4 regions of the Scandinavium manionii genome follow, and region 3 is predicted to be linked to each of the others. Evidence: predicted binding sites of a transcription regulator. Region 3 holds the regulator's gene; each other region holds the start of a gene.
The links. The regulator Fur, encoded in region 3, represses iron uptake genes when iron is present. The targets are predictions, from matches to a motif close to ATAATAATGAGAACNACTATCAA.
Positions count from the first base shown of each region.

Region 1 (3,314 bases), on a different contig from region 3:
ACCAGCGTGCCGGATTTACGCAGAACCGTACCGGTCGCACTCAGTTTGATGGAGGCGCCCATACAGAAAAACCACACCGCCAGAATCGGCACCGTGCCGGTGATCATCCCATTAGTGAATGAGCCGAAGTACTTACCCGCACCAGGAGAAAAGGTATGACACAGTGCGCCGATAAACAGCGGAACCAGCATCATGCCACCGGGGATTTTTTCAATTGCACGTTTGATTTGCATGTCACCACCCGTAAGAACCTGTTGTATTGGCTATATTTTCAGCGTTGTTGTGCGCTCGGGAGCGCCGCAACAGGCAAAACAATAGTCCCTACGGGGAGAAAGAACAGTGATCACACAAACAAATTGAAACGAGGTTTTATATTTAGAGGATCAATGTTTTTATTTTTGACGTTTATCACATCCCACGCATGCAGGCATAAAAAAACCCCGCTATTCAGCAGGGTTTTTGTGCTGCCAGAAGGCAACAGAGGCGTGGGGTCGCCTTATTTTTTAGCCGCGAAACGTGCAGCAGCTTCATCCCAGTTCACCACGTCCCAGAACGCTTTGATGTAGTCCGGGCGACGGTTCTGGAATTTCAGGTAGTAAGCGTGCTCCCACACGTCCAGGCCCAGGATTGGGAAACCGGAGGTGCCAGAAACAGCTTCACCCATCAGTGGGGAATCCTGGTTAGCGGTAGAAACAACGGCCAGTTTGCCGTCTTTCAGTACCAGCCACGCCCAGCCAGAGCCGAAACGGGTAGCAGCAGCTTTCTCGAACTCTTCTTTGAATTTCTCAACAGAGCCGAAGGTGCTTTCGATAGCCGCTTTCAGGTCGCCCTGCAGAGTAGTACCGGTTTTCAGGCCTTTCCAGAACAGGCTGTGGTTTGCGTGACCGCCAGCGTTGTTACGCAGAACGTTTTTCTTGTCTGCTGGCAGCTGATCCAGTTTGGTGATCAGTTCTTCAACAGGCAGGTTTGCAAACTCAGGCAGGCTTTCCAGCGCAGCATTCGCGTTGTTCACATAGGCCTGGTGGTGTTTAGAGTGATGGATTTCCATCGTCTGCTTGTCGAAGTGCGGCTCAAGGGCGTCGTACGCGTACGGCAGGGATGGCAGTGTATAACTCATATTCATCTCCAATTATCATCGGGCGGCAGAGGTGTTACGCCGCGTAAGCAGTTGGTCCATTATAGTTAATTAAATGATATTGAAAATGTTTATCAATGCCGTAATTTTAATAAGGTTATAACTTTTAGGTATGTGGCTGATTTTGTGAGCCCGCTCAAGGGTAACACGCGCTTTTTGCCAGGTATGGGGCATGGACGGCAGCGGTCTGAAGGTTAATCAATTGACTAATTTTTACACTCGTCACGTCAGATGAAAGATTCATCGATGTAAAACATTGAGGGTAAAAAAATGAGTCACGCGATTACGATGGGTATTCTTTGGCATTTGATAGGTGCGGCCAGTGCAGCCTGTTTCTATGCCCCGTTCAAGAAAGTTAAAAATTGGTCCTGGGAAACCATGTGGGCGATTGGTGGTTTTGTCTCATGGTTAATTCTGCCCTGGGCCATCAGCGCCATGTTGTTACCTGATTTCTGGGCGTACTACCGTTCCTTTAATGCCTCTACGCTGCTGCCGGTGTTTCTGTTTGGCGCGATGTGGGGCATCGGCAATATCAACTACGGCCTGACCATGCGCTATCTCGGCATGTCGATGGGGATTGGTATCGCCATCGGCATCACGCTAATTGTCGGCACCCTGATGACCCCGATTATCAACGGTCAGTTCCACGTGCTGGTCGGCACCGAAGGCGGGCGAATGACGCTGTTGGGCGTGCTGGTGGCCGTGATTGGCGTGGGTATCGTCACACGCGCCGGTCAGCTGAAAGAACGCAAAATGGGTATCAAAGCCGAAGAGTTCAACCTGAAAAAGGGGCTGATTCTGGCGGTAATGTGCGGCATTTTCTCGGCGGGGATGTCCTTCGCCATGAACGCGGCCAAACCGATGCATGAAGCGGCGGCCGCCCTCGGCGTCGATCCCCTGTACGTGGCACTGCCAAGCTACGTCATCATCATGGGCGGTGGCGCGGTGATTAACCTCGGCTTCTGCTTCTTCCGCCTGGCAACCAAGCCAAACCTGTCGGTAAAAGCAGACTTCTCACTAGCAAAACCGATGATCATCGGCAATATCCTGTTTTCCGCCCTCGCGGGCCTGATGTGGTATTTGCAGTTCTTTTTCTACGCCTGGGGCCACGCCAGCATTCCGGCGCAGTACGATTACATGAGCTGGATGCTGCACATGAGTTTCTACGTGCTGTGCGGCGGTTTGGTCGGGTTAATTATGAAAGAGTGGAACAATGCCGGCCGTCGTCCGATCGGTGTGCTGAGTCTGGGCTGCGTGGTGATTATCATCGCCGCGAATATCGTGGGCTTAGGCATGGCTAACTGATGAATCCCCCTCCGTCCCGGGCAGTTCGGAGGGGAATAAAAACACTCTTCTGATCAGATGGCGTGGATCTCGCCTGTTTTCGTATCCAGATGGAAATTGCGGCTCGGGCTGCCTTTCAGATATTTATCAATCACGCTGAAAATACTGCCGAAGCGCAGGCGGAAAATCATATCAAACGGACTGTCTGCGGTGACCTCCGGCATCTCGGCAGGCAGAGACTTCGCCAGTGTTAAGGTCAACAGACGGTATTCCCTCAGGCGAGAGACGGAAATATCCCTCAGCGCCAGCTCATCGGCATTGCGCAAGCGATAAAAATCCACTGCCAGATCAAAACCGTTCCAGCCAGCAAACTCCTCAAGCGTCATCCCCGCGTTGCGGGCTAAGGTCCTGGCCCGGCTCTCCGCCTCGCGCCAGGCGGCGGACTCTTTTTTCAGATACAGCCCACTGATATCCCGCGGTGCAGGCGCGCTGCCTTTCGCACAAATCGCATGCGCATCTTGCGGCGTGGTTAACACCTCCTGATAGGCCAGCGGGCTGTTGAGCTGACTTAAAATCAGCATCTCCGCACCGTTCAGGCTGAACAGCATTTGGCGGATTTCGCACGGCCACTCCTCCGGGATAAAGCGCAACCGGGTGAGTTCAGTAATATGCCAGTTGGTGAAATCATAATAATCCCGCGCCCCGAGCACCGCTTTATTCCACAGATGAGGCGAATGGATAGCGTTGAGATGATCCCATTCCTGCTGGTAGTGCTCAAACAGCTCGTTAAAGCGCGGCACGCTGTTGAGGATTATCGTTTGCACATCAATACTGTTCGGGCTGGAAAAATTGAGGATTTTATAGGCCGGGACATAGGCTGCCATGGAGGGCGCCT
Region 1 covers NZ_JALIGC010000029.1:61,361-64,674, reverse strand. Annotated here, with positions in the region: gene kdgT (2-keto-3-deoxygluconate transporter) at 1-233, opposite strand, end outside; gene sodA (superoxide dismutase [Mn]) at 497-1,117, opposite strand; gene rhaT (L-rhamnose/proton symporter RhaT) at 1,406-2,440, shown strand; gene MUU51_RS01670 (metallophosphoesterase family protein) at 2,494-3,314, opposite strand, start outside.
Region 1: a site for Fur is predicted at 1,191-1,213, ahead of sodA (superoxide dismutase [Mn]). Genes of this name have one in related genera too.

Region 2 (3,314 bases), on a different contig from region 3:
GAAGCTAAAATCATCGAACTGGCTGGTTTCCTGGATTCTTACATCCCAGAACCAGAACGTGCGATCGACAAGCCATTCCTGCTGCCAATCGAAGACGTATTCTCCATCTCCGGCCGTGGTACTGTTGTTACCGGTCGTGTAGAGCGCGGTATCGTTAAAGTTGGTGAAGAAGTAGAAATCGTTGGTATCAAAGAAACTGCGAAAACTACCTGTACTGGCGTTGAAATGTTCCGCAAACTGCTGGACGAAGGCCGTGCTGGTGAGAACGTTGGTGTTCTGCTGCGTGGTATCAAACGTGAAGAAATCGAACGTGGTCAGGTTCTGGCCAAGCCGGGTTCAATCAACCCGCACACCAAGTTCGAATCTGAAGTGTACATCCTGTCCAAAGATGAAGGCGGCCGTCATACTCCGTTCTTCAAAGGCTACCGTCCACAGTTCTACTTCCGTACAACTGACGTGACCGGTACCATCGAACTGCCAGAAGGCGTTGAGATGGTAATGCCAGGCGACAACATCAAAATGGTTGTTACCCTGATCCACCCAATCGCGATGGATGACGGTCTGCGTTTCGCAATCCGTGAAGGCGGCCGTACTGTAGGTGCGGGCGTTGTTGCTAAAGTCATCAGCTAATTACTCGTTAATTAGTTTTGACTAAAAAAGGGCGCTTCGGCGCCCTTTTCGCTATTTATAATTTACCACTGACACAGTTGTTTTCATTTTGTCCGCTTTCTCCCGCACCGGTTCCATAATTGTGCTATTGTAATCATAACTATTCTCATTTACACTTTGAGCATAAATTGAACGGGAGCGATCATGTACGTTTGTTTGTGTAATGGTGTAAGCGATAAAAAAATTCGTCAGGCTGTTCGCCAGTTTCATCCGCAATCTTTTCAACAACTCCGCAAGTTCATTCCCGTGGGAAATCAATGTGGTAAGTGCATTCGCGCCGCGCGCGAGATTATGCAGGACGAATTAACTCAGATGCCGGAATTTAAAGAGATAGCATGAGCCTTCGGTCTTTTTTTTGACATCCCTGTAGCCCGTTCTACGCTTCTATGAGTGGAAGCGGAGGGACTATATAATGAAAGGTGATGTTAAAATCATAAGTTATCTCAATAAATTATTGGGAAATGAGCTTGTCGCAATCAATCAATACTTTCTCCATGCGAGAATGTTCAAAAACTGGGGCCTGACGCGCCTCAATGATGTCGAATACCATGAATCCATCGATGAGATGAAACACGCCGATAAATATATCGAACGTATTTTATTTCTTGAAGGCCTTCCTAATCTGCAGGATCTCGGCAAGCTTGGCATTGGTGAAGATGTCGAAGAAATGCTGCAGTCTGACCTCAGGCTTGAACTCGAGGGTGCCAAAGATCTCCGTGAGGCAATCGCCTATGCTGACACCGTTCATGATTATGTCAGCCGCGATATGATGATTGAAATCCTGGCCGATGAGGAAGGACACATCGACTGGCTTGAAACAGAACTCGATCTGATTGGTAAGTTGGGAATTCAAAACTACCTGCAATCCCAGATCAAAGTGGAAGAATAGTCCACCACGTCTGAAAGCCAATAAGCAGACCCGCTGCGCTCAGAAATGGGCCAAACCGTAGCGGGTTTTTTAATGCCTGGCCTGAGCGAGCGATGATCGCTTCGAAGCACACAAAAAGCAGCGCGGTAGCCGTCGCGATTGTTATCAGCACCGGCAGCTGCTGCCATCCATGCCATGCCCCGAGAGCCGCAAAGAATTTCACATCACCATAGCCTAGCCCTTCTTTATGCCGAATTCCCTTATAGAGCCAGTACAGACCAGCCAGACTGCAGTAGCCCGCGATTGCCCCAATTACGGAAGAGGGCAGGTGTTGGGGTTTAATCACCACATAAAACAGCATCCCACACCAGAGTAACGGACAAACCAGACGATCTGGAAGCAGGCCAGTTTTGTAGTCATACCAGGCAAGTAGACCTGTTAATACGCAGTAGATAACGATGAAGGGGAGGGCGGTGACTGGCATAGGCTTTACCTGAATGAGCAGAAGCCGTGAGTATTCTCAGAAACCGATTCATAGACAAACACGGAAAGTCAGATCGTCGAGAACGCTTCCACAGTGTGCGTTACTGATGCGTTCAATACAGAAGTACTTGCGCACGAGGCCGCAGATTACAGATGGCGTATTTATAAACACTGCTTGCGTCGTGGCCAGATTTACGTATAATGCGCGGGCTTGTCAAAATTGACGGCGGGTTCGATATGAACTCCGACAATGTTGTTTGTTGTCGACAATGTTCCCAATTGGGGAACTACGCAAGAACGGTTACGCTCCCCCATCAATCGTAATGGGTGTGAGGAGTGGCCATTTCGTTTATAAAATAATTGGAGCTCTGGTCTCATGCAGAACCAAAGAATCCGTATCCGCCTTAAAGCGTTTGATCATCGTCTGATTGATCAATCAACCGCGGAAATCGTCGAGACTGCCAAGCGCACTGGTGCGCAGGTACGCGGTCCGATCCCGCTGCCGACCCGCAAAGAGCGCTTTACCGTTCTGATCTCTCCGCACGTTAACAAAGACGCGCGTGATCAGTACGAGATTCGCACTCACAAGCGTCTGGTTGACATCGTTGAGCCAACCGAGAAAACCGTTGATGCTCTGATGCGTCTGGACCTGGCTGCCGGTGTAGACGTGCAGATCAGCCTGGGTTAATCAGGTCATCGAGCGATTGAGAGGTTGATACAATGATTGGTTTAGTCGGTAAAAAAGTGGGTATGACCCGCATCTTCACTGAAGATGGCGTATCTATCCCAGTAACCGTAATCGAAGTTGAAGCAAACCGTGTTACTCAGGTTAAAGACCTGGCTAACGACGGCTACCGTGCTGTTCAAGTTACCACCGGTGCTAAAAAAGCTAGCCGCGTAACTAAGCCGGAAGCAGGTCACTTCGCTAAAGCTGGCGTAGATGCTGGCCGTGGTCTGTGGGAATTCCGCCTCGCTGAAGGCGAAGAGTTCACCGTAGGTCAGGACATTAGCGTTGAACTGTTTGCTGAAGTTAAAAAAGTTGACGTAACCGGTACCTCTAAAGGTAAAGGTTTCGCCGGTACCGTTAAGCGCTGGAACTTCCGTACCCAGGACGCTACTCACGGTAACTCCTTGTCCCACCGTGTTCCGGGTTCTATCGGTCAGAACCAGACTCCGGGCAAAGTGTTCAAAGGCAAGAAGATGGCAGGTCAGCTGGGTAATGAACGCGTTACCGTTCAGAGCCTGGACGTAGTACGTGTTGACGCTGAGCGCAACCTGCTGCTGGTTAAAGGTG
Region 2 covers NZ_JALIGC010000037.1:414,757-418,070, forward strand. Annotated here, with positions in the region: gene tuf (elongation factor Tu) at 1-630, shown strand, start outside; gene bfd (bacterioferritin-associated ferredoxin) at 814-1,008, shown strand; gene bfr (bacterioferritin) at 1,082-1,558, shown strand; gene MUU51_RS11715 (prepilin peptidase) at 1,542-2,021, opposite strand; gene rpsJ (30S ribosomal protein S10) at 2,397-2,708, shown strand; gene rplC (50S ribosomal protein L3) at 2,741-3,314, shown strand, end outside.
Region 2: a site for Fur is predicted at 757-779, ahead of bfd (bacterioferritin-associated ferredoxin). Genes of this name have one in related genera too.

Region 3 (3,314 bases):
GGGTTACGGCAACATCTTCCAGGATGAGCGTGACGTGAAATTCATCGTTATCGCCCCGTTCACCATTTTCTGACAAGTCGCGCGGCAGCGTTAACGTCGCCGCGCGCCTATGAGGCCGTATCATGAAAAAATTGATTCTCATCGCGATGATGGCATCCGGACTTGTCGCATGCACGCAACCCCAGACGCCACAGGAAGATAACAAGCTCAAAGAGGCGTACAGCGCTTGTATTAACACCGCTGAAGGCAACCCGGATAAAATTCAGGCGTGTCAGAATGTGCTGGACGTACTGAAAACCGAGAAGTCACATCAGCAGTTTGCCAATCAGGAAAGCGTGCGGGTTCTGGATTATCAACAGTGCATCCAGGCAACGCGTACTGGCAACGATCAGGCGGTGAAAGCCCGCTGTGACCAGATTTGGAAGGAAATTCGTAACAACAACACGACGACCACAACCACAAAGCCATAACCCTCAACTATCGGCCTCTGTGATTGCCTGAAATTTATGCCAAAAAAAAGCCAACCGCGAGGTTGGCTTTTTGCTTTTGAGCGAACGCTGATTATTTCTCAGCGGCGTCGTGTGCGTGTTCATCTTCACGGCAGTCGCCTTCTGCGCAGTGGCCGTAAAGATAAAGGCTATGGTTGGTCAGACGAATGCCATGTCGAGTGGCGATTTCACGCTGACGCGCTTCGATAGAGTCATCGCTGAACTCAATAACCTTGCCGCAGTCGAGGCAGATTAAGTGATCGTGATGATGCTGCTGAGTCAGTTCGAAAACAGACTTGCCGCCTTCGAAGTTGTGGCGGGTGACAATGCCGGCATCGTCGAACTGGTTCAGAACGCGATAAACCGTTGCCAGACCAATTTCTTCGCCCATATCAATGAGGCGTTTATAAAGGTCTTCCGCACTGACATGGTGATTGTCCGGCTCCTGAAGCACTTCCAGAATTTTCAAACGAGGAAGCGTGACTTTCAGGCCTGCCTTCTTTAATGCGGTATTGTTGTCAGTCATGCGGAATCAGTCCTGTTGCTAGGCGATACACTTCCCTATGAGGAAGTATTACTAAGAATGAATTCAGGATAATGCGTCTCATTATAGGACTGCCTGCCCTAAATGGGAACCGTAAACCCTGAGCAAAGTATGCTTTTCAAAAACGAGGCATCATCTGCAAAGCGAAACATCCGACCTCGTCAAAACAGGTGACATTGTACAGATATGTGCTCAAAAGTTAAAAATTTGTAGCGATTAATTTGATTGCTTTTACCTATTAATTTAACACAACTTATCGCTAATACGGCGCAGTACGAATGCTGCACCGTACTAAATCATTAGGCGTTCTTGATCTCTTCGAGGTGCAGCTCTTCGGAGATTTGTTTCACCCATTTTTCGACACGCTCAGCGGTCAGCTCCGGCTGGCGATCTTCGTCAATGGCCAGACCCACAAAGTGGGCGTCATCAGCCAGACCTTTAGAGGCTTCGAAATGGTAGCCTTCGGTCGGCCAGTGACCAACGATAGTTGCGCCGCGCGGTTCGATGATGTCGCGGATGGTACCCAACGCATCACAGAAATATTCTGCGTAATCTTCCTGATCGCCACAGCCAAACAGTGCGACCAGCTTACCGTTGAAGTCTACCTCTTCCAGCGTCGGGAAGAAGTCGTCCCAGTCACACTGTGCTTCACCGTAGTACCAGGTCGGGATACCCAGCAGCAGAATATCGAAACCTTCGAGATCTTCTTTACTGCTCTTGGCAATGTCATGCACCTCGGCAACGTCTTTGCCAAGCTGCTTCTGGATCATCTTCGCGATATTTTCGGTGTTACCGGTGTCGCTGCCGAAAAAAATACCTGTGATTGCCATGAGTAAAATAACCTCTTGAAACGTATTGAAATGATGGTGGAATGTTGCCCACAGATAAAGGCAATGATAGCAGGAGGAGAAGTGCGCGGAAACTGCAATCGCGCCGTACTGCACTCTCTGCTAAATGAAAGTGATTTTTTGCCGTATTTTCAGACAAGTTCCTGGCCGTGTAATGCAGCCAGTTGTTGCAACAATATCTCTTCGATAAGCTCGCTGCGGCTCATATTTCTGGCGTCAGCCAGTTCATTAAGCGCATCCACGGCATCGTTATTGAGCTTCAACTCAACGCGTTTGAGACCGTTGCTTTTGTCGCGTTTAAGCTGATTACGCTTATTAATGCGTAATTGTTCGTCGCGCGAGAGCGGATTGGTTTTCGGCCTTCCCGGGCGACGCTCATTTGCGAACAAATCTAATGTCGTTCGGTCCGTTTGTTCTTTTGCCATGATTCAGAGTGACTTCGGGGAAACAAGCCGCCAGACGACAGGCCCGGCGCAGATAGCGCGCAATCATACATCAGCGAAACCCGCACGCCAACGCCGGGAGGCACAATGGCGCTTGCTTGCTCGGATTTTAATCATTCTGCCAGATAACGGCGAATCGCACGCAGCACCGCATCCGGTTTTTCTGCGTGAACCCAGTGTCCGGCACCCGCGATCACATGCGCGCGGGCCTGCGGGAACTGTGCCAATAACGCCTCGCGATACTCCGTGGTGACGTAAGGCGAATTTCCGCCAGGGATAAACAGAGCAGGGTGGTCCCAGGCAGGAATCGGTTCCCAGCCAACGATATGTGGGTATTGATCCCACAATGCTGGCACGTTGAAGCGCCACGCGCCGTCGACGAACGACTTCAGCAGGAACTGAATCACGCCTTCTTCATCTATATTCTGACGCATGACTTCCGCAGCCTGCTGGCGGCTGGACACGCCCGCGTCGGTCACGGCGTTAATGGCGGCAAAAATCTCATCGTGACGGCGCACCTGATAAGCTACCGGAGCAATATCAATTGCCACCAGTTTTTCAACGCGTTCAGGGGCTAGCGCCGTAAACGCCATCACTGCTTTACCGCCCATTGAATGGCCTATCAGAATCGCCTTCTCAATGCTGTTGGCATCGAGCGTATCGACAAGATCCTGCGCCATTGCGGCGTAGGTCATCTCCGGGTCGCGAGGGGAAAGGCCGTGGTTACGCATATCGACTTGCAGGATATTGTGGTCGACAACCAGATCCCGGGCGAGGATCCCGAGGTTATCAAGGCTACCGAAAAGGCCGTGAACGAGGACGATGGGAGAATTAGTGTGCAGGTTTTGTGCAGTTTGCGCTCGGCTGTTTAATTTCATGGCAAAGTTCTTTTTTTCGCTACGTCGGGTTAGGGTATCATGTTGAACATTCTGCCGCCCGGCTGCAACACTCAGTAGTCGTCTGAGTTTTTGCCGACACGCTATCCGCTGTT
Region 3 covers NZ_JALIGC010000040.1:362,639-365,952, reverse strand. Annotated here, with positions in the region: gene chiP (chitoporin ChiP) at 1-73, shown strand, start outside; gene chiQ (ChiQ/YbfN family lipoprotein) at 123-470, shown strand; gene fur (ferric iron uptake transcriptional regulator) at 562-1,014, opposite strand; gene fldA (flavodoxin FldA) at 1,332-1,862, opposite strand; gene ybfE (LexA regulated protein) at 2,012-2,305, opposite strand; gene ybfF (esterase) at 2,437-3,201, opposite strand.

Region 4 (3,314 bases), on a different contig from region 3:
ACGTAATTATTCACGCCTGCATAGTGGCGCGGTAAATGTTTTCGTTTACACTGCGGTGTCTTAGCATGTTCCAGGGAAATGATTATGTTGCGATTTTTAAACCAGTGCTCACGCGGTCGCGGAGCGTGGTTACTGCTGGCGTTGGCCGCTTTTGCGCTGGAGATGGTCGCGCTGTGGTTCCAGCACGTGATGCTGCTGAAGCCATGCGTACTGTGTATCTATGAGCGTTCTGCGCTGTTCGGCGTGATGGGTGCAGGTATTGTCGGTGCCATTGCCCCGAAATCACCGCTGCGTTATGCCGGTATTCTGATTTGGATTTACAGCGCCTGGCGTGGCGTTCAGCTGGCGTGGGAACACACCATGATCCAGCTGCATCCGTCCCCGTTCCAGACCTGCGACTTTGCCGCTCGCTTCCCGAGCTGGTTGCCGCTGGATAAGTGGTTGCCGCAGGTGTTTGTTGCGTCTGGCGATTGTGCCGAACGTCAGTGGTCATTCCTGACTCTGGAAATGCCACAGTGGCTGGTAGGGATTTTTGTGGTCTTCCTGGTCATCGGTCTGCTGGTGTTGATTGCCCAGCCAGTCAAACCGAAAAAACGCGACCTCTTCGGTAGGTAAAAGCAAAGTGGTTCAGGAAGATAGACGTAAAACGGCAACCTCGGTTGCCGTTTTTAATGCTTGCTCACTCTCCCTGCAGGAGCGGATCAGGACGAAGGCATCAGGCGGCACCACATCCTTAAGCCCTTCCCTGCGCCCAGTATGCCATAAAGCTCGCGCAGTCCCTGTTGAGCTGCTGTTTCTCAATCAGGCTGCGACGCAGGTTTTTCACCAGCGTTGATTCTGCCGCCACCCAGGCCTGAAAGCCCGCGGCCTCGCGCGCCCTTTCCCACAGCAACTCTCCATCCAGACTGTTCTCTTCCGTCGACTGCTCTCGCGCCAACGCATACGCCGGGATCGTCACCTCGCGCTCTACCACACTCAGTAAATCGTCCTGCCTGTCGCGCGCCAGCCAGTGTACGTCGGCGAAAGGGAAATCCTGCAGCTGAAAATCAGCCTCATGCGGTACGGTGAAAAAGGCCTGCACGCGCGGCGGATTCGTTTTTTTCGCCAGCTGTTCCAGAATCCCCATTGCCGCAGGCAGCGCCGTTTCGTCGGCAATCAGCAGTGCCTGGCGCACGCTATCGTTATCCAGCCATTCATACCCGCCGCTGTTCTCGTCAGAGGCACCATTCGGGGCCACCATTTGCAGCGCATCACCCGGCCTGGCGTGCGTTGCCCATCGCGAAGCCGGCCCGCCGTCACCGTGCAGCACGAATTCCACGTCCACTTCCTGCGCATCCACCCGCAGTTCGCGCAGCGTGTAGGTGCGCATTACCGGGCGTTTCGCTTTCGGCAGTGCCAGATAATCCTGATACCAGGTGTCGCTCACCGCCATGGAGGCCGTGTCTTCCCCGTCTTCGGCGAAGAGCAGTTTGATGCGTTGATCCGGCGATTCATGTTTCATCTGCGCCACTTCAGGCCCGGTAAACACGCAGCGCAAAAGAGAGGGTGAAACCTGAATCCGTCTCGCTAAAACGACGTTAAAAATACGATAGCCCGCGGCCATGTTCCGGCTCCTGTCGAGGGAAAACGGCATTCCGGCGCTGACTGACTGCGCACGGAATACCGCCACAAAGTGTGGGTAAATCATAGAGATAATGAAAACAAATATGACAAAATGAGTTGCCAGTGTAAACAGAATGAATATCATAACGATAACTATTATCAATATTGACACATTCTTACCTTCTGTTACGACTACTGGGAAATTGATAACAATGAAGCGCAGCACTCTTTGGATGTTGAACCCTTGTTTACTGGCCATGCTTTCCGCCTCGGCCTGGGCTGAAACGCAAAAGGAAGACACGCTGGTGGTGTCCGCCAGCCGGGCCAATCACACCGTTGCTGATATGGCACAAACCACGTGGGTCATTGAACAAGCGGACATTGAGCAGCAGGTTCAGGGCGGCAAAGAGTTGAAAGAGGTGCTGGCGCAGCTGATCCCGGGTATGGACGTCAGCAGCCAGGGGCGCACCAACTACGGCATGAATATGCGCGGGCGCTCGATGATGGTGATGGTGGATGGCGTGCGCCTGAACTCTTCCCGCAGCGACAGCCGTCAGCTGGATTCCATCGATCCGTTCAACATTTCGCGCATCGAAGTCATTTCCGGCGCCACTTCGCTGTACGGCGGCGGCAGCACCGGCGGGTTGATTAATATCGTCACCAAAAAAGGCCAGCCGGAAACTGAAGTGGAATTCCAGGCCGGTGGGAAAAGTGGGTTTAACAGCCATAACGATCATGACGAAAATATCGCGGCAGCGGTGAGCGGCGGCAACGATAACGCCTCCGGTCGTCTGTCCGTGGCATATCAGCGTTATGGCGGCTGGTATGACGGAAATGGCGATGAGGTGATTATCGATAACACCCAAACCGGCCTGCAGTATTCCGACCGTCTGGACATCATGGGCACCGGTACGATTAACATTGATGACCACCAGCAACTCCAGCTGACGACGCAGTATTACAAGAGCCAGTCCGACGGTAAACACGGCCTTTTCCTCGGAGATAACTTCTCGGCGGTAACCGGTGACGCTGACGCATATAACAAGAGCAATCTTGATTCCGATCGCCTGCCGGGCACGGAACGCCATCTGATTAACCTGCAGTACTCTAATACCGACGTCTGGGGTCAGGATCTGGTGGCACAAATTTACTATCGCGACGAAAGCCTGACGTTTTACCCCTTCCCGACGCTGAGCAAAGGCACCGTCACCAGCATTGGCGCGTCCCAGCAAAAAACCGATTTTTACGGCGGGAAGCTCACGCTGAACAGCAAGCCGATGGATGACCTGAATCTGACCTGGGGCGTCGATGTCGATCATGAATCGTTTAACGCAAACCAGCAGTTCTTCGATCTCGACAAAGCCGCAGCCAGCGGCGGTATGACGCTCGAAAACGCCTATAATGTCGGCCGTTATCCAGGTTACAGCATCACTAATCTCGCGCCGTTCCTGCAGGCGAGCTATGACATTAGCGCCATCACGTTAACCGGCGGTATGCGTTATCAGTACACTGAAAACAAGGTCGATGACTTTATCGGCTACACGCAGCAACAGGCGATCGCTAACGGGAAAGCCACCTCAGCGGATGCGGTGCCGGGCGGCAAAACGGACTACAACAACCTGCTGTTCAACGCCGGGATCCTCGGTCATCTCACCGAACGCCAGCAGCTGTGGTTTAACTTCTCTCAGGGCTTTGAAATCCCTGACCTGGCG
Region 4 covers NZ_JALIGC010000033.1:119,952-123,265, forward strand. Annotated here, with positions in the region: gene dsbB (disulfide bond formation protein DsbB) at 85-615, shown strand; gene MUU51_RS04495 (siderophore-interacting protein) at 734-1,603, opposite strand; gene MUU51_RS04500 (TonB-dependent siderophore receptor) at 1,815-3,314, shown strand, end outside.
Region 4: a site for Fur is predicted at 1,743-1,765, ahead of MUU51_RS04500 (TonB-dependent siderophore receptor). Genes of this name have one in related genera too.